DNA from 4 places in the Mesorhizobium sp. M1D.F.Ca.ET.231.01.1.1 genome. Region 4 is predicted to be linked to each of the others. Evidence: riboswitches for the same ligand, from Rfam matches in the RefSeq annotation. Region 4 holds a riboswitch; each other region holds the start of a gene.

Region 1 (4,655 bases), on a different contig from region 4:
TCCTCCAAAGAAAGGCTGTGTCCACACACCTCCAACGCATCCAGCAAGGCGCGCGGCGATTGCGGAATCGCCTCAACCGCATAGCCCTGTTCCTTCAGGTCATGCAGCATGGCGAGCACGCTCGACGGCACGTCGAGACCGACAGCGTAACCAGTCCGCCCTGGCGCGCTCGGATAGTCCGGGATCAGGATCGCCAGCCTGCGGTTGGCTCGCTCGGTCCGCTGCAGGCGGATGAAGCCCGCGATGCGCTTGGCGACCTGCGCCACGCGATCCGCCTCTGGGCGATTGGCGAAGGCGCGGAAGGCGAGCGCCGGATCGGTCTCGACCTCGCCCTTGAAGGAGATCGCGCCGGCGAGGATGCGGCCGTCGAGCTCGGGCAACACGACGTGCATGGCAAGGTCGGCCGGCGCCAGGCCGCGCTGGTTCTTCTCCCAGACGTCGCGCCGCGTCGTGGCGACGATGACCTGGAACACCGGTACGCCGGCGCGGTCGAACAGCGTTTGCGCGCCCGGCTCGGCGCCGGAGGCGAAGGCGGTGGCGGTGACGATGGCGGCGGGGTTTAAGGATGCGAGGGCGGTTTCGACGAAGGCCAGGGATGCCGGGTCCTTGAGGCTGGAGACGAAGATCGGCACTGGGGTGAGACCTTGCGCCCACAAGGCGTCGACGAGTGCGTCGATTGGCGCCACGTCGGCCGCCAGCAGCATTGAACGGTAGAAGAGGATGGGAATGATGGGGGAGCCGATATCGCCAGCGCTGAACGAAGCTGGCTTTGCGACAACTCCTCGTCCCGGTTGGTAATATCCCGCCTTCGGCACGCCCACCGGCTCGGCCAACTCGGCCTCAGATCCCGCCAGCCGCGCCAGTCTCCTCACCAGCGCCGCCATATTGGCCGGGCCGCCTTCGCGGAAATAGCCGAGCAGGGCGTCGAGCTCGGCGCGCGGCAATGTCGAGCCTTCGATCAGGCGCGGGTCCTCGTCATGGCTTTCGCCCGGCAGCAGCGCCAGCTTGATGCCGCGTTCGCGCGCGACCGCTGCCAGCTGGTCGCAGCCATAGCGCCACCAGTCGTAACCGCCGAGGATGCGGACCAGGACGACCTTGGCATGGTGGGCGACGCTGTCGATCCAGAGGTCGACCGACATCGGATGGCGCAGATCGCGAAGTGCCGCGAGCCGCATCGACGGCAAGCGGTCAGCGTCCGCCTTCCAGGCGGCTGCCAGTCCGGCAAGATCGCTGTCGGTGAAGGACAGCGCCACGACATCCGCAGGCGTCTGCCTGAGGTCGATAGGCTCGGCGAGATCGTCGAGCGAAGCGGATGTCGTGGTGAGGATATGCATTGCTTCGTGTTGGGCTTTTCGTGTTGGCCTCAGCCGGCGAGGATACGCTCGATCGCCGGGCGGTTCAGCCCCTTGAGGCCGATGACAACGAGGCGCGAGCGGCGGTCGTCCTCGGCCGTCCAGGCGCGGTCGTAATAGTGGTTGACGCGCGGGCCGACGGCCTGCAGCAGCAGCCGCATCGGCTTGCCGCCGACCTCGACGAAGCCTTTGACGCGCAGCACGTTTTCCTGCTCGGCGGCAAGGGCGACGCGCTTGGCCAACTCGTCCGGATGCGAGATCGACGGGATATCGATGACGAAGGAGTCAAAATCGTCGTGCTCGTGGTCGAGCTCGTCGTCGTGGTGGGTCTTGCGGTTCTCGATGTCCTCCTCGACGGCGAGGCCGAGGCCGAGCAGCACCGACGGGTCGACCTTGCCCTGCGCCGTCGGCACGACCTTGACGGCGCGCGCCACATGTTCACCGATGACGGCATTGGCACGCTCCGATCCCGCCGCGTCCATCAAATCGCTCTTCGACAGGATGATCAGGTCGGCGCAAGCGATCTGATCCTCGAACACTTCTTCCACCGGATCGTCATGGTCGAGGGAATCGTCTGCGGCGCGCTGCGCCTGAAGGGCATCCATGTCGGACGCGACGCGGCCATCGGCCAGCGCCGGACCGTCGACCACGGCAATGACGCCGTCGACCGTCACGCGGCTCTTCACGCTCGGCCATTGGAAGGCCTGGACGAGCGGCTTCGGCAGCGCGAGGCCCGAGGTTTCGATCAGGATGTGATCGACCTTCGGCGTGCGCGACAGGATCTGGTCGAGCGCCGGCACGAAATCGTCGGCGACGGTACAGCAGATGCAGCCATTGGCGAGCTCGACGATGTTCTCCTCAGGGCAGGTGTCGACGCCGCAGGCTTTCAGGATCTCACCGTCGATGCCGACATCGCCGAACTCGTTGACGATGATCGCCAGCCGCTTGCCCTTGGCGTTTTCAATGAGGTTGCGGATCAGCGTCGTCTTGCCGGCGCCGAGGAAGCCGGTGACGACGGTGCAGGGCACGCGGGAAACGGAGGCGTTCATGGTCAGTCCTTCAGGAGGTCGAGGGGAGGGATGCGGGCGACGAGGCCGCGCTTGAGGGAGTCTGGCCGGCCGCGCCAGGGGATGAGGCCGTCGGTCGATGTGGCGAAGAGTTTTGCGCCGGCGACCAGGTCGGCGCCGCTGGTCGTCTCGAGGTCGCCGAAGACGTAGCTCCAGCAGCCGTCGCGCAGAAGGGCCGCGCTCAGGCGGCGCTTGCAATTGCCGAGGCATTCGACCGTGCGAATACGGATGTTCTCGTCCGCTGCGGCGCGGCGCGTGTCCTCGGCCAGCAGCGCACCGGCGCGCGGATGCGCGTCCGAACAAGTCTCGTCGCGGCAGGAGGAGCAGACGATGACGGTCACGCCGGCGAGCGTGTCGCCGGGCTCGGACGGAACGTCCACGATATTAGCCGGAAAACTGCCGTTGCGATCCAAAACCAGGCTCCTTGCCCGGAAAACCCGCCGGGCGATCGGATTCTTAAAGTCTCAGACGGCAGGTCTCCTGGCTCGCGGGTCATCGCCTTGACGCCGCCTTCCCGGGAACTTCCCAGTGGCTTTCGGCTGAGGCTCGTCGCTCACAGTTGCGGGGACAGCCGCGGATTTGGAATTTTTCAACCCCGCACCGCATTCCCTCTTGGCTCCTCCCTTTGCCGGGAGAAGACCGTCTGCCGCGGATTTAGGCTTAGAGCTACGCGGCTGTCAACGCGCGGCTACGACACCTGGATGTCGGCCAGCGCCGGGCCGAGATCGCCAGCTGGCGTCACTTCGATGGCTTCCAGGCCGAGCCATGCCTGCATCTGCTTCAATTCATCGAAGAGCTGGGCGGCCGTCTCCGGCGGCGCGCCGGCCTCGGCATAGGCCGCATGGACGCGCAGCACGCTGGCCGGACGGTCGGCTCGGAGATCGACACGGGCGACGATGCGGTCGCCGAGCAGGAACGGCAGCACGTAGTAGCCGTACTGGCGCTTCTCGGGCGGCGTGTAGATCTCGATGCGGTAGCGGAAGTCGAAGAGCTTTTCCGTCCGCGTGCGCTCGAAAACGACGGGGTCGAACGGCGCCAGCAAGGCACGGGCCTCGATCCGGCGCGGAATGCGCGCGTCCTTGTGGAGGTAAACGGTCTTGTCCCAGCCCTCGACCCCTACCGGCAGCAGTTCGCCCGCCTCGACCAGTTCCGCGATGCGGTCTTTCGTATCGCCCGGCGCCAGGCGGAAATAGTCGCGCAGGTCGCCATAGGTGGCGATGCCGTGGGCGCGGGCAGAAATGCGCAGCAATTCGCGATGCGCGTCCTCGATCGACGGCACCGGCAGGTCGAGCACGCCCTGCGGCAGCACGCGTTCCGGCAGGTCGTAATAACGTTCGAAGCCGCGCCGGTAGGCGGTGGTGATGCGTCCTGCCCAGAACAGCCATTCGAAGGCGTGCTTGGCCTCGCTCCAGCCCCACCAGCCGCCATTGCCCTTATGGCCCTCGATATCGGATGCGGCGATCGGCCCGCGCTCGGCGACTTGCCCGTAAATCTCGTCGATCATCTCCTTGCGCTCGCGGCCCCATTTGGCGAGGCCGAGATACATTTCCTCGCCGCGTTCGGCGCGCTGCATGCGCCAGCGCATCAGCGGGTAGGTCTCGACCGGCAGGAAGGAGGCCTCATGCGCCCAATATTCAAAGACAGCGCGCCTGCGGGTGAGGGCGGCATTGTCGAGCAGCGAAAGCGGGTAGGGGCCGAGGCGCGAATAGAGCGGCATGTAGTGGGCGCGCACGACCGCGCTGACGGAATCGATCTGCAGCAGCCCGGTGCGGGAGAGCACGCGGGCGAGGTGCCTTCGGTTGGGCTCGCCGCCCGGGCGAGGGTCAAGGAAGCCCTGCGCGCCAAGCGCGATGCGCCTGGCCGTGCGAAGAGAGATTTTGTCCTTCATCAAGGTCACTTTGCCTCGATCCGTTTACCTGACGTCCAGCCGACGATTCCAGCCATGCTAGCAGGCAAATGGCGGGAGATATGTCAGGAGAGAAAAGTGGAGTAAAAAGCGAAGGAAATCAAACAGGAGCGGATCGGACCAGTTTCTTCCGATATGGCGTCCAGGGCCGGATTTTGAACAAGGTTTGACTTGCTTCGCCGAAACCGCTGCGCTAACCCTCGCCGCGTCGCAGCATAGGGCTCCTAAAACGGTTCAGCGGGTTAAACTGTCACGCTTCCGCATTAGAGTCCGTTGCTGTAATCAAAGTGAACTGGCCCGCCAAAGGAAAGTCGCCGCATGGCCGCACTC
Region 2 (4,655 bases), 1.2 Mb from region 4:
CGTACTGAGCGGCTTCGCTCGTCGTTTGAAGGCTCATCATCTCGCATTCCGATTCAGTCGTGCCAAACGACTATCACGGTTCGGGCCAACAACAGAGGGCGGATCGGCGGCTGCCATTCCGGCGGCATGGCAAGCCGCTTTAGGCCAGCGGCGGAAAGCCTTTGACCGGCTTCGCTTTTCGGCTTCTCGGAGTCGATTTCCTGCTACCGGTCCGCCACTGGTCCGGCCAGATTGGCGGGCGATTCACTTTCGGAGGGCCGATGTCCACCCATGTGCGCCATCCGATCTGGCTTCCGGCCCTGAGGCCCGCCGATGCGCGCACCTTCGCCTCGCTCTACGCGGTCGAATCGTTTGCCCGCGCCACGATCTCAAGCGTCATCCCGATCCAGGCTTACGAAATCCTCCACAGCGAGCAGATCGTCTCGATCCTCTACGCCGTCGTGTCGCTGCTCGGGCTTTCGGTGACATTGTTCATGCCGATGCTGATCCGCCGCTTCGCGCGGCGCTGGGTCTATACGGCCGGCTGCCTGATGCTGGCGATCGGCTCGGTGTTCTTCGTCACCCACACGCTGCCGGGGCAGCTCGCCGGCATGCTCTGCCGTGTCATGGGGGCGAGCGCGCTGTCGATCACGCTCAACCTCTACATCATGGACCACATCCGCAAGGCCGACTTCATGCAGGCGGAATCGCTGCGCATGGCGTGGTCGATGTTCGCCTGGACCGGCGGGCCGACGCTGGGCATCTTCCTCTATACCCGCTTCGGCATCTATGCCGCGCATGGCGCGGTCGTGGCGTTTGCGCTGGCGCTGCTTGCGCTGTTCTGGACCTACCGGCTGGGCGATAACCGGTCGATCCGCCCCGGCAAGAGCCGTCCGGCCAATCCGCTTGCCAATATCGGCCGCTTCATCGCGCAGCCGCGGCTCAGGCTCGCCTGGCTGATCGCCTTCGGCCGCTCCTGCTTCTGGACGACCTTCTTCGTCTATAGCCCGCTTTTCATGGTGATCACCGGCGAGGGCAAGCTTGCCGGCGGGCTGCTGGTGTCGGCAGGCAATGCGCTGCTGTTCATGGCGATCTTCTGGGGCAGGGCGGGCAAGCGCTTCGGTGGCAGACGCACCATGACCTTCGCCTATTTCGCCATGGCGGCAATGCTTTTTGCCGCGGGCGGCGTCGGCCAAGCCGCGCCGCTGCTCACGGCCGCGTTCCTGCTCTGCGGCGCGCTCTTTACGATTGCGCTCGATGCGCTGGGCTCGACCGCCTTCATGCGCTCGGTCCGTTCCTATGAACGGGCGCAGATGGCGGCGGTCTACCGCACCTATCTCGACTTCTCCGAGCTGACACCGCCGCTGGTCTATTCGGTGGTGCTCACCTTCTTCGGCCTCGGCTCGGTCTTCGTCACGCTCGGCATACTGGCCGCCTTCTGCGGCTTCTTCACCTGGCGCTATCTGCCGAAGTCGTTTTGATCAGCGAGCGGGCTGGTACGCCGCATCGCGCCTGCCCGCCCGCTTGGATCCGGCTGCATCGGCTGTTCCCTCGCTCCCGACAGCCGGCACCCCGGACAAGGCCGTTGTGAATTGCGGGGCCATTGTGGTGTCCGGGGACCGCCCTTAAGGTCCCTTGCCGATGCCGGCGCCTGCCGGCTGGCGAGGGTCGCAAAGCATGCCTGCAAGGATGATGTCGCTTACCGAGGAACTGGTGGCTCGCTGCTTTCGCGTCGTCGAAGACAGCGGGCCTGATCCTGATACGCAGCATCTCTCCGACAGCGACTACGAAACCATGCTCGATGCATTCGAGACCGAGCTTCCCGCAGACGAGCCGCTCTGGCTGTTCGGCTATGGCTCGCTGATCTGGAAACCCGAGATCGAACATGTCGAGGAGCGGGTCGCCGTGGCGCGCGGCTGGCATCGCTCTTTCTGCATGAAGATGACCCGCTGGCGCGGTACCAAACAGAGTCCGGGCCTGATGATGGCGCTGGATCGTGGCGGCCAATGCAAGGGCGTAGCATTCCGCCTGAACGGTGGCGACCGCCGGCGGGCTCTGGACAAGCTTTTCCGGCGTGAGATGACGCTGAAGCCGACCAGCTACCACCCGCGCCTGCTGCAGCTCGCAACCGACAATGGGCCGTTGAAAGCGCTCGCTTTCGTCATCAATCGCAGGGGCACGACCTATGCCGGCCCGCTCGGTGAAAGCGAGGTGGTGGAAAGGCTGGCGACATCGTGCGGGCACTGGGGTTCGGGCGCCGACTACCTCTACAACACCGTCAAGAATCTCGAAGCGCGCGGCATTCACGACGCCCATCTGTGGCGGCTGCAACAGCTTGTCGCGGAAAGGATCGCCGCCTCCTAGCATGCGAATCCATGGCGCAATCGCGTTTGGCGATGACGGAAATTGGTTTGCCGCCTGCGGCGATTCTGCCTATAGTCCTCGCCGTCGTCGGTTCCGTTTTTGGAGCCAAGAGGGAATGCGGTGAGGGTGGACTTCCTGCCCAAAGCCGTGGCTGCCCCCGCAACTGTGTGCGGTAGTCCTCCCCATAGACCACTGAGGATTTTCCTCGGGAAGGTGGGGAAGGGCGCGGATCCGCGAGCCAGGAGACCTGCCGGCGACGGCAAAGTTGACTTCGATGCCCTCGGGTGGAGGGCGAAAGGACAAGACATGAATACCGCTTCCGTTTCCCTCGGCGCCTCCGTCTCCTCGCAGTCGCGTATCATGCAGCTGGCTCTGGCCGCGCTGCTCGGCATCTTCGTCGTCGGCTTTGTCGGCTTCTCGCATATCGATGCGGTCCACAACGCTGCTCACGACTATCGCCACTCGATGGCTTTTCCCTGCCACTGACAAAGGCCTGACATCATGAATCTGTTTCGCAACGTCGTGTTCGTCGCGGCGATCGCGGGGCTCGTGGCGGGCATCGCGCTCGCCTGCATGCAGGCCTATGCGACCGTGCCGCTGATCCTGAAGGCGGAAGTTTATGAAAAGGCAGGCGGCGGCCATCACCACGATCACGCCGCCACAACCACCGACAACAATGCGATGAGTTCGGCCGCGCCGGCGGCGATGAGCAGCGCGGCTCCAGCGCCTGCCGACGCGGCAGCTCCGGCCGAGGACGAAGGCTGGGCGCCGGCCGACGGCTTCGAGCGCTTCGCCTTCAACGTCGTCGCCAACATCGTCACCGGCATCGGTTTCGCGCTGATCCTGGTCGCGGTCTCGGAGTTTGCCGGTGGCACCGGCAATTGGCGTCAGGGCGTGCTCTGGGGCCTTGCCGGTTTTGCCGTGTTCACTTTGGCGCCCGGCCTCGGCCTGCCGCCCGAACTGCCGGCGATGCCGGCGGCTGAACTCTTTCCGCGCCAGATTTGGTGGATTTCGACTGTGGCTGCGACCGCCGCCGGGCTTGGCCTGATCGCCTTCCGCAAGTCGCTGCCGCTGGCCGTCCTGGCGGTCGTGCTGATCGTGGCGCCGCATATCGTCGGCGCGCCGCAGCCCGACAGCTTCGAGACGGCTATCCCCGAAGGGCTGCACCATCAGTTCGTGGTTGCCGTGACGCTTACCGATCTGGTGTTCTGGCTGGTGCTGGGTGCTGTCGTCGGCGTGGTGCGCGGCCGCTTCACCGGCACGGCGACCAGCCTGCGCGGCAGCTTTGCCTGATCGCGCCAAGGGTCGTCTGACCTTCGTCATCGGCGGCGCGCGCTCCGGCAAGAGCGCGCATGCCGAAACCCTGGTCACGGCAAGCCCGTCGCCCTGGGCCTATATCGCCACCGCGCAAGCCTATGACGACGAGATGCGCGAGCGCATCGCCCTGCATCGCGCGCGGCGCGGCGAAGGCTGGGTGACCGTCGATGCGCCGCTGGACCTGGTTGGCGCGATCGAGGCCTTGCCCAACCACCAGCCGGCCCTGGCCGATTGCCTGACATTGTGGCTGACCAATCATATGCTGGCGGACCATGATATCGAGGCCGAGTGCCGGCGGCTCTCGGATTTGCTGTCGCGGCCGCGCGGGCCCTGGTTCGTGGTGTCGAACGAGGTCGGGCTCGGCATCGTGCCGGACAATGCGCTGGCGCGCCGGTTTCGCGACGCCGGCGGCCGGCTCAACCAGCAGGTCGCGGCTGTCGCCGACAGCGTGCTGATGATGGTGGCGGGGCTGCCGCTCAAGGTGAAGTGACATGGCCGAAATCGACGATAAGGATGCCGAGCGCCATCGCGCCAAGATGGCCAAGCGCAAGGCGGTGCAGGATGCCGAGGTGGCCGGCAAGACGATCGAGAAGGGACTGCTAATCGTCAACACCGGGCCGGGCAAGGGCAAGACCACCGCCGCCTTTGGCCTGGCGCTCAGGATGCTCGGCTACGGCAAGCGCGTCGGCGTCGTCCAGTTCATCAAGGGCAAATGGCACACCGGCGAGAAGAACGCCTTCGCCGCTTTCGGCGATCGCGTGGTGTGGCATGCGATGGGCGAGGGCTTCACCTGGGAGACCCAGGACCTGAAGCGCGACATCGCCGCCGCCGAGGCCGCGTGGGCGAAGGCACTGGAGCTGATGGCCGATCCTTCGATCAGCCTCGTCGTGCTCGACGAGCTCAGCATCGCGCTGCGCTACGACTATCTCGATCTCGAGAAGGTGGTTGCGGCGCTGAAGGCACGCCGCGACGATTTGCATGTCGTCGTCACCGGC
Region 3 (4,655 bases), on a different contig from region 4:
AGCGGAATGAATTCTTCCTCATCGCCAGGAACGATATCGAAGCGGCCCGTCTTCCATTCTTCCTTGGCCTGCTCGATGCGTTCCTTCGAGGAGGAAACGAAATTCCACCAGATATAACGCTTGGAACCCAGCGACGCTCCGCCGAACAGCATGAAATGCGCGCCGCGCTCGGACGAAACGACGATCTCCTCGCCCGGCTTGAACACCAGAAGCCGCTCGGCCGGGAAGCGGTCGCCGGCGATGGAAACCTCACCCTCCAGCGTATAGATGGCGCGCTCCTCGGCATCGGCGGGGATTTTGACGCTGGCGCCCGCCGCCAGCCGCAAATCGGCGTAGAGCGTCTCCGAGGCGGTCGCGACCGGCGAGCGCAGCCCGGAAAATTCACCGACGACGACTCGGCCGCTGACGCCGTCGGCGTCGATCTCGGGCAGGCGGATCACCGACGTATTCGCGAACACCGGGGCGACCTCTTCCCTGCCGTCGGGCAAGGCCAGCCAGGTCTGCAGGCCGGAGACCGACATCGGCGCGCCACGCAACTCCTTGGGCGTGCGCTCGGAATGAACGATGCCGCGGCCGGCGGTCATCAGGTTCACGTCGCCGGGTGAGATCACCATTTCGGTGCCGAGCGAATCGCGATGCCTGATCTTGCCGTCGAACAGATAGGTGACCGTGGAAAGCCCGATATGCGGATGCGGGCGCACGTCGATCGCCTGGCCAGCGCGCAGGATCGCCGGTCCCATGCGGTCGAAGAAGATGAAGGGACCAACCAGCCGGCGTTTCGCCGTCGGCAGGGCGCGGCGAACCTCGAAGCCGCCAATATCCTTGGCGTTGGGGATGACCATCAACTCGATCTGGTCGCAGGCAAACGCGTCGCCGGCCTCAGGGTCGTTTCCCGGGAAGAAGCTCATGTCATGACCTCAGGCGAAGCGGAGCGCGGACCTGGCTTTCGCCTTAGCGGCCTCTTCCTCGCGATTGCGCGGATGCTGCGTGGTTTCGAGGCTGTCGAGCAGCTCGCGCGCGGCTGCCGCGATCGCCTCGACGGCGTGGTGAAACGCATGCTCGTTGCGCTTGGACGGCTTGGTCGAGCCGCTCAGCTTGCGCACGAACTGCAGCGCCGCATCATGGACCTCGTCATCGGTCGCCGGCGGATCGAAATTGAACAGGGTCTTGATGTTGCGGCACATGCTTGAACTCCTTACCTGCTTTTCTTCCCCCGCCCCTCTTCCACACTACTCGGCGTCGAGCGGCTCCGTTCCAACCGGCTTGCCGTCGCGCGACAGCCTGATCTTCTCGACCTTGTCCTCGGCCGCCTTTAGCAGCCGGTCGCAATGGGCTTTCAGCGCCTCGCCGCGCTCGTAGATCCTGATCGACTGATCGAGCGGGACATCGCCGCGCTCCAGATCATCGACGATCTTCTCCAGCGCGTCGAGCGCCTGCTCGAAGCTCATCGTCTTGACGTCTTGGTTAGCTTCATCAGCCATAATTCATCCCTTCATCAGCCGCCCGACATGGGCGGCGACCGAAAATGCCAGTCCCTGCAGATCGTAGCCGCCCTCCAGCAGGCTGACGAGCCGGTTGCCGCTGTGGCGCCCGGCGCGCTCCATAAGCTGGCCGGTCGCCCAGTCGAAATCGTCTTCGGTCAGGTTGATCGCGGCCAGCGGATCGCGATGGTGCGCATCGAACCCGGCGGAAATGATGATCAGGTCCGGCTTGAATGCGTCGATCGACGGCAGCACGCGCGACAGGAAGGCGTCGCGGAACGTATCGCTGCCGGTGCTCGGCGCGAGCGGCGCGTTGACGATGTTGCCGGCGCCGGTTTCGCTCTTGGCGCCTGTGCCCGGGTAAAGCGGCATCTGATGCGTCGAGCAATAGAGCACCGACGGATCGTCCCAGAAGATGTCCTGCGTGCCGTTGCCGTGATGCACGTCCCAATCGACGATGGCGACGCGCTCGGCCTGGTGCTTCTTCTGCGCGTAGCGGGCCGCGATCGCCGCGGTGTTGAACAGGCAAAAGCCCATCGCCGTCGTCTTCTCGGCATGATGGCCGGGCGGACGGGCGGCGACGAAGACATTGGCGGCGCGCCCCTCGAAGACATCGTCGATCGCCGCATTGGCGGCGCCGATCGCCGTCACCGCGGCCTGCCAGCTCTTCGGGCTGGCGCTGGTGTCGGCATCGATCGAGACGATGCCGGTCTCAGGAATGGCCGCGCGGACGCGGGCGACGAAATCTTCCGGATGGGCATAAAGGATGGTTGCCTCGTCGCCTTCCGGCGCCCTGACGCGGTCGAGAGCCGAGAAAGCCTCGTCGTCCAGCACGCGCTCGATGGCGCGCAAACGGTCGGGACGCTCGGGATGACCGGGCGGCGTGAGGTGCTCCAGGAATACCGGATGGGTGTAGAGACGGGTAGCCATGGCCCCTAATCTAGGCACCTGTCGCCCGGATAGCCATGTTTCGGCGCCGAATGATTGGGGAAAATCGCGCCCGATCGTGTCGCAAGCGGCATTGGCGCGGCTTCCGCTTCGCGATAGAGTCCTGCCGCTGCCTGGTGCCCGCGACGCGGGAGAATCGGGAACACGGTTGAAATCCGTGGCGTGCCCAACGCTGTGAGGGGGACCGCGCCGGCAAAAGCCACTGTCCTAGACGGGAAGGCGCCGGATGCGGGTCGATCCCGAGCCAGAAGACCGGCCCGGCAGAAATGGTCGTCCGCATGGTCAGGCGGAGGGCTGCTTATCGCAAGGGGACAAGCGATGCAGGCACGAATGGCCGCCACCGGCGGCGGCGACTTTGACCAATTGGCGCGCGAGGCCGTCTACCGGGCGATGTTCACCCGGCGCGACGTGCGCAGCCATTTCACTGCCGACGATCTCGACGATGGCGTGCTGGCGCGACTGTTGACGGCTGCCCATCATGCGCCGTCGGTCGGCTACATGCAGCCGTGGAACTTCATCGTCATCCGCGATGCGACAAGACGGCGGCAGGTGCGCGACCTGTTCCTGGCCGCGCGCGAGCAGGAACTGCCGGCGATCGAGGCGGAGCGGCAGGCGCTCTACCGCACGCTGAAGCTCGAGGGCATCTGCGAAAGCGCGCTCAATCTTTGCATCACCTGCGACCGGCAGCGCTCGCAGAATTCGCCGCTCGGGCGCTGGCACAATCCGGAGATGGACCTCTACAGCACCGTCTGCGCGGTACAGAACTTCTGGCTGGCGGCGCGCGCCGAAGGCGTCGGCGTCGGTTGGGTGAGCATCATCGAGACCGAGGCGCTGAAGCGGCTGTTGTCGATCCCCGAGCATGTCACGCCGATAGCCTATCTCTGCGTCGGCCGCGTCTCGGAATTCGCGCCGCGGCCGGACCTCGAGGCGCATGGCTGGGGCCGGCGCCTGCCGCTGCCCGACCTGGTGATGAGCGAGATCTTTTGCGGCGCCGGCGAGGCGCCGCTCAAATCGGCGATTGCCAAGCTTCGCGGCGCTGACCTGCCGAAGCCTTGATCGGGTTGCCTTCGTGGTCAGGGGCTGCCGATCAGGCAGGCCGGGGCGAATCCCAGCGCGAGCCGCCGAAGGAGCCCAGCGCCTTGTCGCGAAGCTCCCTGAACTTCGACGAGGCCTCGGCTAGGCGCCGGTCCCATTCGGGATTGGGAACCTGGCCTTCGATGGTGGCGAAATAGACCTGCATCAGCGAAGCGATGGCGAAAGGCTCGATGAAGGCCGCCTTGAAGGCCCAGGCGAAGACGATGGCCAGCACGAAGGCCCAGCCGGCGAGCTGCCCGGGCATCACCCAGAGGATGGCGGCTGCCGGGGCAAGCATCAAAAGGAAGATGACGAAGGACACGCCCCACATGATCACCGCCAGCCAGACGGCATTCTTGACCATGTGCTTGCCGTTCTGCGCGTAGAGCACGACGCCCTGCCTGGCGGTCTCGAAAGGCGAGTCCGAATTGATGCGGATGTTGTAGCCGAGGATGATCTCGTCGACATAGGTCAGCGACAGCCGAATGACCGTGTTGATGAAGCTGACGAGGCCGCTCAAGCCGGGAATGGGCAGGAACGCGGCAATGCCGCCGATCAGGCCGGTGATGGCGCGGATGGCGCCTTTGACCAGTTGGTCGACCACGAAAAGGATGTTGGCCTCGGCGAAGCGCTGGGTCACCACTTCCTTCGCATAGGCGATCTGGCCCTGGCCATCCGGAACGTCGTGGCCGTCGATCAGATGCACCATGACGGCGATGTGGCCGGCCTTGAGCACATAGAGGATATATTCGCGGATCCAGTAGACGGCGATCGAGACGACGCCGAAGCCGACGACCCCGCCCCACAAGGCAAACGACATCGGTCCGTCAGGGTCGGTGGAGATGTGGCCAACGCCATAGCCGACACTGGCGCCGGTGCCGGTCGCCATGATGTAGGCCAGCGTGATGCCGAAATAGACGATCATGCGAAAGACGATGAACGGCCATGTCCGCATCATGATGGACACCGACCGGCCGATGCTGAAGTCCCACATGGCCCCGACTCCCCGCCTCGCGCATGACCCCGAAAATCGGAATCGATTTTTCGGAAAGGATCATGCGCAGAATCAAGAGTGTTACAGCGTCGTTTGCGCGTTCGAAGAACGCGCGGCGCTGCCAGACAATTGGCCGGAGAGGATGCGCTCGCCCCTGA
Region 4 (4,655 bases):
GGCCGATATTGTCCCAGCGGGCGAGACCCAGCCCGCCCATGGTCCAGAACAGCACCGAATGGGCGGCGCGCTGGTCGCCGGCGAAGACAAGATAGTTGGTCAGCGCAGTGAACATGAAGGAGACGGCGAGGCCGGCAAGGATCAGCCGCTCGGGTCCCTGCCCCCTCACCCGCGACACCAGCAGAAGCACGATTGCCGCCGCCAGTATGCCGCCGGTGAAGGCGGCAAGGGGAAGGGTCCAGATGCCGAAGCTGTCGCCGAAGACGGTGATGACGGAGACCGCGCCGGCGGCGGCGCCCGAGGAGAGGCCGAACAGGAACGGATCGGCGAGATCGTTGCGGGGGACGGTCTGCAGCAGCGCGCCGACGATGCCGAGGCCGGCGCCGACAGCAATCGCCAGCAATGCGCGCGGCAGCCTGAGGTCGACGACGATGCTGCCGACCGGACCGGATACCTGATTCCCGTCCAGCCCCATCGCATGTGCCAGCGCGCGCACGACCTCGTGCAACGGGATGAGCGTCGAGCCGTAGGCGATCGAAAGCAGCACGAGCGCTGCAAGCAGCGCCGCGCCCAGCGACACTGCAAGAACGAACGATCCGTATCGCAAAGGTCAGAACGCTTCCGGATGCATGGCCCTGGCGATCTTGCCGATCGCCTCGATGTTGGCGGGTCCGGGCGTCAGCTCGGCGTAACGCAGCGCAACGAAGCGCTTGTTCTTCACCGCGTCGGTTTCCTTCATCGCCGGATGTGCCTCGAGGAAATCGAGCAGCTTCCGGTAGCCGCCGCCGTCCTGGTAGTCGAGCAGGATGAGGAATTGCGGATTGCGCGACGCAACCGTCTCCCAGTCGGTATTGCCCCAGCTCGTGTCCATGTCGGCCATGATGTTTTCCCCGCCCGCGGCGGCGATCATGGCGTTGGGGATGGCGAACTTGCCGGCGGTGAGGGGCTTGTCCTCGCCAGAGTCATAGAGGAACACGCGCGTGCCCTTATGCTCGCCCACCTTGGCGGTGATGCCGGCCAGCTCGGCCTTCCAGCCGGCGACCAGCTTTTGCGCCTCCGCGTCCTTGCCGAAGATCTTGCCGAGCTTCTCGACGTCGCCAAAGAGCAGGTCCATCGAAGCGGTGGGCCGGTTCTTGTCGAGATGTACGCAGCTCTCGGTCAGTACCAGCGTCTTGATGCCGTGCGGGGCAAGCGTGTCGGGCGTGACCTCGCCGCCCGGCTTCATGCCGTAATACCAGCCGGCGAAAAAGAAGTCCGGCTGCGCGGCGACAAGGTTTTCCAGCGTCGGGTATTTCGGCGCCAGCTCGGGGATCGAGCCCTGCTCGGCCTTGAATTCGGGGCCGACCTTGTACCAGCCGGTGATGCCGGTCAGCCCGACGATCGACGGCTGCAGCTTCAGCGCGAACGCCATCTCGGCCATGTTGAGGTCCTGGATGACGGCGCGCTTCGGCGGCGCGTCGAAGGTGAGCGGCTTGCCGCAGCTGTCGACGGTCACCGGGAAGGCGGAGGCGGCCGAGGCGACAAAAGAGAGGGCAAGCGACAAAGCGAGGCGTTTCACGGGATGGTGCTCCTGATTGGGTTGGATTGTTTGGGTTGGCTCAGGACGGCGCTGAAGCGCGGGCGGGAAGCTCGAAGACGGTGAGCTCGCGGTCCTCGGTCGGGTGCTGGAGGCGCAGCACATCGATGCCGAACACCTCACGGATGAGCGGCTGCGCCAGCGCCTCGCGCGGCGGCGCCAGCGCGTGCAGTTGGGCGTTGCTCATCACCGCGACGCGGGTGGCGAAGGGCGCCACCAGGGCGAGATCGTGCAGCACGGCAACAACGGTCATGCCGAAGCCGGCGACCAGGTCGAGCAACTCGCCGCGGGCGCGCGGATCGAGGTGGTTGGTCGGCTCGTCGAGGAACAGGATTTTCGGCTCCTGCGCGATGGCGCGGGCGAGCTGCGCGCGCTGGCGCTCGCCGCCGGACAGCGAGCCTACGGTGCGCGCGAGCAGCCGCAGCAATCCGGTCCGGCGCAAAGTCTCGACGACGATGTCGCGATCGTCGTGGCGGCGCCTCAAGCCCGCATGTGGGACGCGGCCAAGCTCGACATAGTCGATGAGCGCGAGCCGCGGATCCGGCTGGTCCGTCTGACCGACGACGGCGATGCTGAGCGCCCGCTCGGCGGCGGTGATCCGGTCCAGCCGGCGTCCGGCAAGGCGCACCTCGCCGCGGCTCGGCGGCAGCGCCCCGCACAGCATGTGCAGCAGCGTCGTCTTGCCGGCGCCGTTAGGGCCGATGATGGCGAGACGTTCGCCGCCGGTCAGCGACAGGCTGACATCGTCGACCAGCGTCCGGCCATTGGCCGTCGCGCCGAGGCCACGGGCTTCGAGAAGCTGCGTGGTCATAGGCGGCCCACCCGATGATCGGAGAGTGCTTCGCTGCGCATTTCTCGCGTCGCCGGATCACAGCAAAGCATGCACACGAAAATGCGGTCGATGCGATCGATGGAGCCGTCCAACATTCCGTCACTTTCCCAAAATGGCGACGGAAGGATGCCGGACGAGCCGGCCGACAGTACCGGTGCCCGCGTCTCCTCCCGGCACACCCCGTCCGGTCAACTCGTGTCGATGGCAGGTCTCCTGGCTCGCGGGTCGCCGCGCCATCCGCCTTCCCAGCCTTGCCGGCCAGTGGCATTCCGGATGGAGCTCGCCGCTCACAGTTGCGGGGGCAGCCACGGCCTCGACCCTAAGCGGATCTCACCGTGTTCCCTTTTCACCCCTCGCCTTGCGGCTCGGGGACCATGACACCGCCATCGTAGGTTGTCCGCGCGCGAGTCGCAACGGACTTCTGCGCGACCTGATCACCCCGTGAAATTCCCAATTTGCAGCTTCCGATATGTAATAACGTTACATACGCTCGAAGGCCCTATGTCAATCCGTTTCCGGCACTGCCTCAGCCAAACATCGGAAAATTTTCAGAAACCGTTCGGGATTTTCCGGGCCGGAAACCGCAAGAAGATCGGGCTGGCGAAAGACAGGCCGCAAACGCCCGATCCCCCTCCAGCCGATATATTTCCCGGTCGCCGCATCCTCCCCGCGCGACCGCAACCTTGGTCGTGGAGACAAGCATGATTGCCGCACTCTCTGATAACAAGGCGCTGAGGCGTCGCCTTGTCGCCGGCTCGGTCGCCGTCCTCGCCTGCGGCGCGTCCCTGGTCTGGCACGGCGCAAGAAGCGAGGCCTCGTACACCACCCCGGCCGCCCCGGAGACGAAGCTCGTCAAGGCCATAGCGGTCGCTCCGATGCTCGGCGCTGACACCCGAACCGCCGTCGGCGAGATACGCCCGAGGCTTGAAAGCGACCTAGGCTTCCGCGTATCCGGCAAGCTGCTCGAACGCGTCGCCGAGGTCGGCGCGACGGTGAGGAAGGGCGAGGTGCTCGCCCGCATCGACGATCAGGACTATTGCAACCGGCTCGCCAGCGCCGAGGCCGATGTCGCCGCGGCGCAGGCCGTGCTTGTCGAGGCAAGTGCCGCCGAGGCCCGCATCGGCGCGCTGCTCACCAAAGGTTTCACGACACGGGCCAACTATGACGCGACGCTGAAGAATCTGCGCTCGGCGCAGGCCAAGCTCAAGTCGGCGAACATCGCCTTCGAGATGGCCAAGGACCAGCTCGGCTATACCGAGCTGCACGCGGAATTCGACGGCATCGTCACCGCGAGCGGCGCCGAAGCCGGCCAGTCGGTCAATGTCGGGCAGATGGTGGTCCGCGTCGCCGATCCGCAGAGCCGCGACGCCGTGTTCTCGATCGCCGAAGCCGCCTTCGCCAACACGCCCGATACGAAGCGGCCGCCGAAGGTGACCGTCTCGCTGCTCAGCAATCCGGCGATCACGGCGGCCGGCACCATCCGCGAGATCGCGCCGATGGCCGATGCCGCCACCCGCACCTTCCAGGTGAAGGTCTCGATCGAGAATGCGCCCGACGAGATGCGCTTCGGCGCCAGCGTTTCCGGCCGCGCCGAGGTCGCCGGCGCGCCGGTCGTGGTGCTGCCAGGCAGCGCGCTGTTCGACAAGGATGGCAAGCCGGCGGTGTGGATCGTGTCGCCCTCGTCAGCCGTCGAGCTCAAGCCGGTCACGGTTGCCCGATACGAGACCGACCGCATCGTCGTCAGCGACGGGCTCAGCAAAGGCGATCTGGTCGTTACCGCCGGCGTAAACCGGCTGCGGGAACACGAAAAAGTCCGTATCGTTGAGGGAGAAGGAAAATGACCATGTCCAAGACAAAGGTCCTCATCGCCGGCGCCGGTCCGACCGGACTGACGCTCGCGCTCTGGCTGACCAGGCTCGGTGTCCCGGTCCGCATCTTCGACAAGGCTGACGGTCCGGGCGAAACCTCGCGGGCGCTTGCCGTCCAGGCGCGCACGCTGGAGTTCCACCACCAGATCGGCATCGTCGACGATGTCCTTGCAGCAGGCATCCGGCTGGAGCGGCTTACCATACATACGCCGGCCGGCGTCGCTGCCAGGCTGCCGCTGTCCGACTTCGGCCGCGGCATCAGCCCCTTTTCCTTCGCCTTCGCCTTGCCGCAGGACATCCACGAGCGTGTGCTGATCACGCATCTGCAGCGCGCCGGCGTCGAGGTCGAGCGCGGCACCGGGCTCGTCGCCTTCCAGGA

Evidence for each region. Region 4 has a riboswitch for cobalamin ahead of EN874_RS05910 (ABC transporter ATP-binding protein). Riboswitches for the same ligand answer to the same signal wherever they lie in the genome.
Region 1: linked by a shared signal. The riboswitch ahead of EN874_RS17045 (DUF1636 family protein) and the one ahead of EN874_RS05910 (ABC transporter ATP-binding protein) in region 4 are both predicted to bind cobalamin.
Region 2: linked by a shared signal. The riboswitch ahead of EN874_RS00025 (CbtB domain-containing protein) and the one ahead of EN874_RS05910 (ABC transporter ATP-binding protein) in region 4 are both predicted to bind cobalamin.
Region 3: linked by a shared signal. The riboswitch ahead of bluB (5,6-dimethylbenzimidazole synthase) and the one ahead of EN874_RS05910 (ABC transporter ATP-binding protein) in region 4 are both predicted to bind cobalamin.

What each region holds. Positions count from the first base shown of each region.
Region 1 covers NZ_RZOZ02000005.1:431,448-436,102, forward strand. The annotation lists gene cobN (cobaltochelatase subunit CobN) at 1-1,334, opposite strand, end outside; gene cobW (cobalamin biosynthesis protein CobW) at 1,364-2,401, opposite strand; gene EN874_RS17045 (DUF1636 family protein) at 2,404-2,799, opposite strand; cobalamin riboswitch at 2,872-3,078, opposite strand; gene EN874_RS17050 (winged helix-turn-helix domain-containing protein) at 3,108-4,307, opposite strand; gene EN874_RS17055 (NADH-quinone oxidoreductase subunit A) at 4,644-4,655, shown strand, end outside.
Region 2 covers NZ_RZOZ02000001.1:1,688-6,342, forward strand. The annotation lists gene EN874_RS00010 (DUF1624 domain-containing protein) at 1-37, opposite strand, end outside; gene EN874_RS00015 (MFS transporter) at 261-1,460, shown strand; gene EN874_RS00020 (gamma-glutamylcyclotransferase) at 1,657-2,343, shown strand; cobalamin riboswitch at 2,415-2,613, shown strand; gene EN874_RS00025 (CbtB domain-containing protein) at 2,650-2,829, shown strand; gene EN874_RS00030 (CbtA family protein) at 2,845-3,636, shown strand; gene cobU (bifunctional adenosylcobinamide kinase/adenosylcobinamide-phosphate guanylyltransferase) at 3,629-4,150, shown strand; gene cobO (cob(I)yrinic acid a,c-diamide adenosyltransferase) at 4,152-4,655, shown strand, end outside.
Region 3 covers NZ_RZOZ02000006.1:231,617-236,271, forward strand. The annotation lists gene EN874_RS18310 (pirin family protein) at 1-908, opposite strand, end outside; gene EN874_RS18315 (DUF2277 domain-containing protein) at 918-1,184, opposite strand; gene EN874_RS18320 (exodeoxyribonuclease VII small subunit) at 1,230-1,481, opposite strand; gene EN874_RS18325 (histone deacetylase family protein) at 1,485-2,411, opposite strand; cobalamin riboswitch at 2,527-2,705, shown strand; gene bluB (5,6-dimethylbenzimidazole synthase) at 2,748-3,485, shown strand; gene EN874_RS18335 (hypothetical protein) at 3,517-4,497, opposite strand.
Region 4 covers NZ_RZOZ02000001.1:1,184,132-1,188,786, forward strand. The annotation lists gene EN874_RS05900 (iron ABC transporter permease) at 1-607, opposite strand, end outside; gene EN874_RS05905 (ABC transporter substrate-binding protein) at 611-1,558, opposite strand; gene EN874_RS05910 (ABC transporter ATP-binding protein) at 1,599-2,387, opposite strand; cobalamin riboswitch at 2,594-2,800, opposite strand; gene EN874_RS05915 (efflux RND transporter periplasmic adaptor subunit) at 3,110-4,249, shown strand; gene EN874_RS05920 (FAD-dependent monooxygenase) at 4,252-4,655, shown strand, end outside.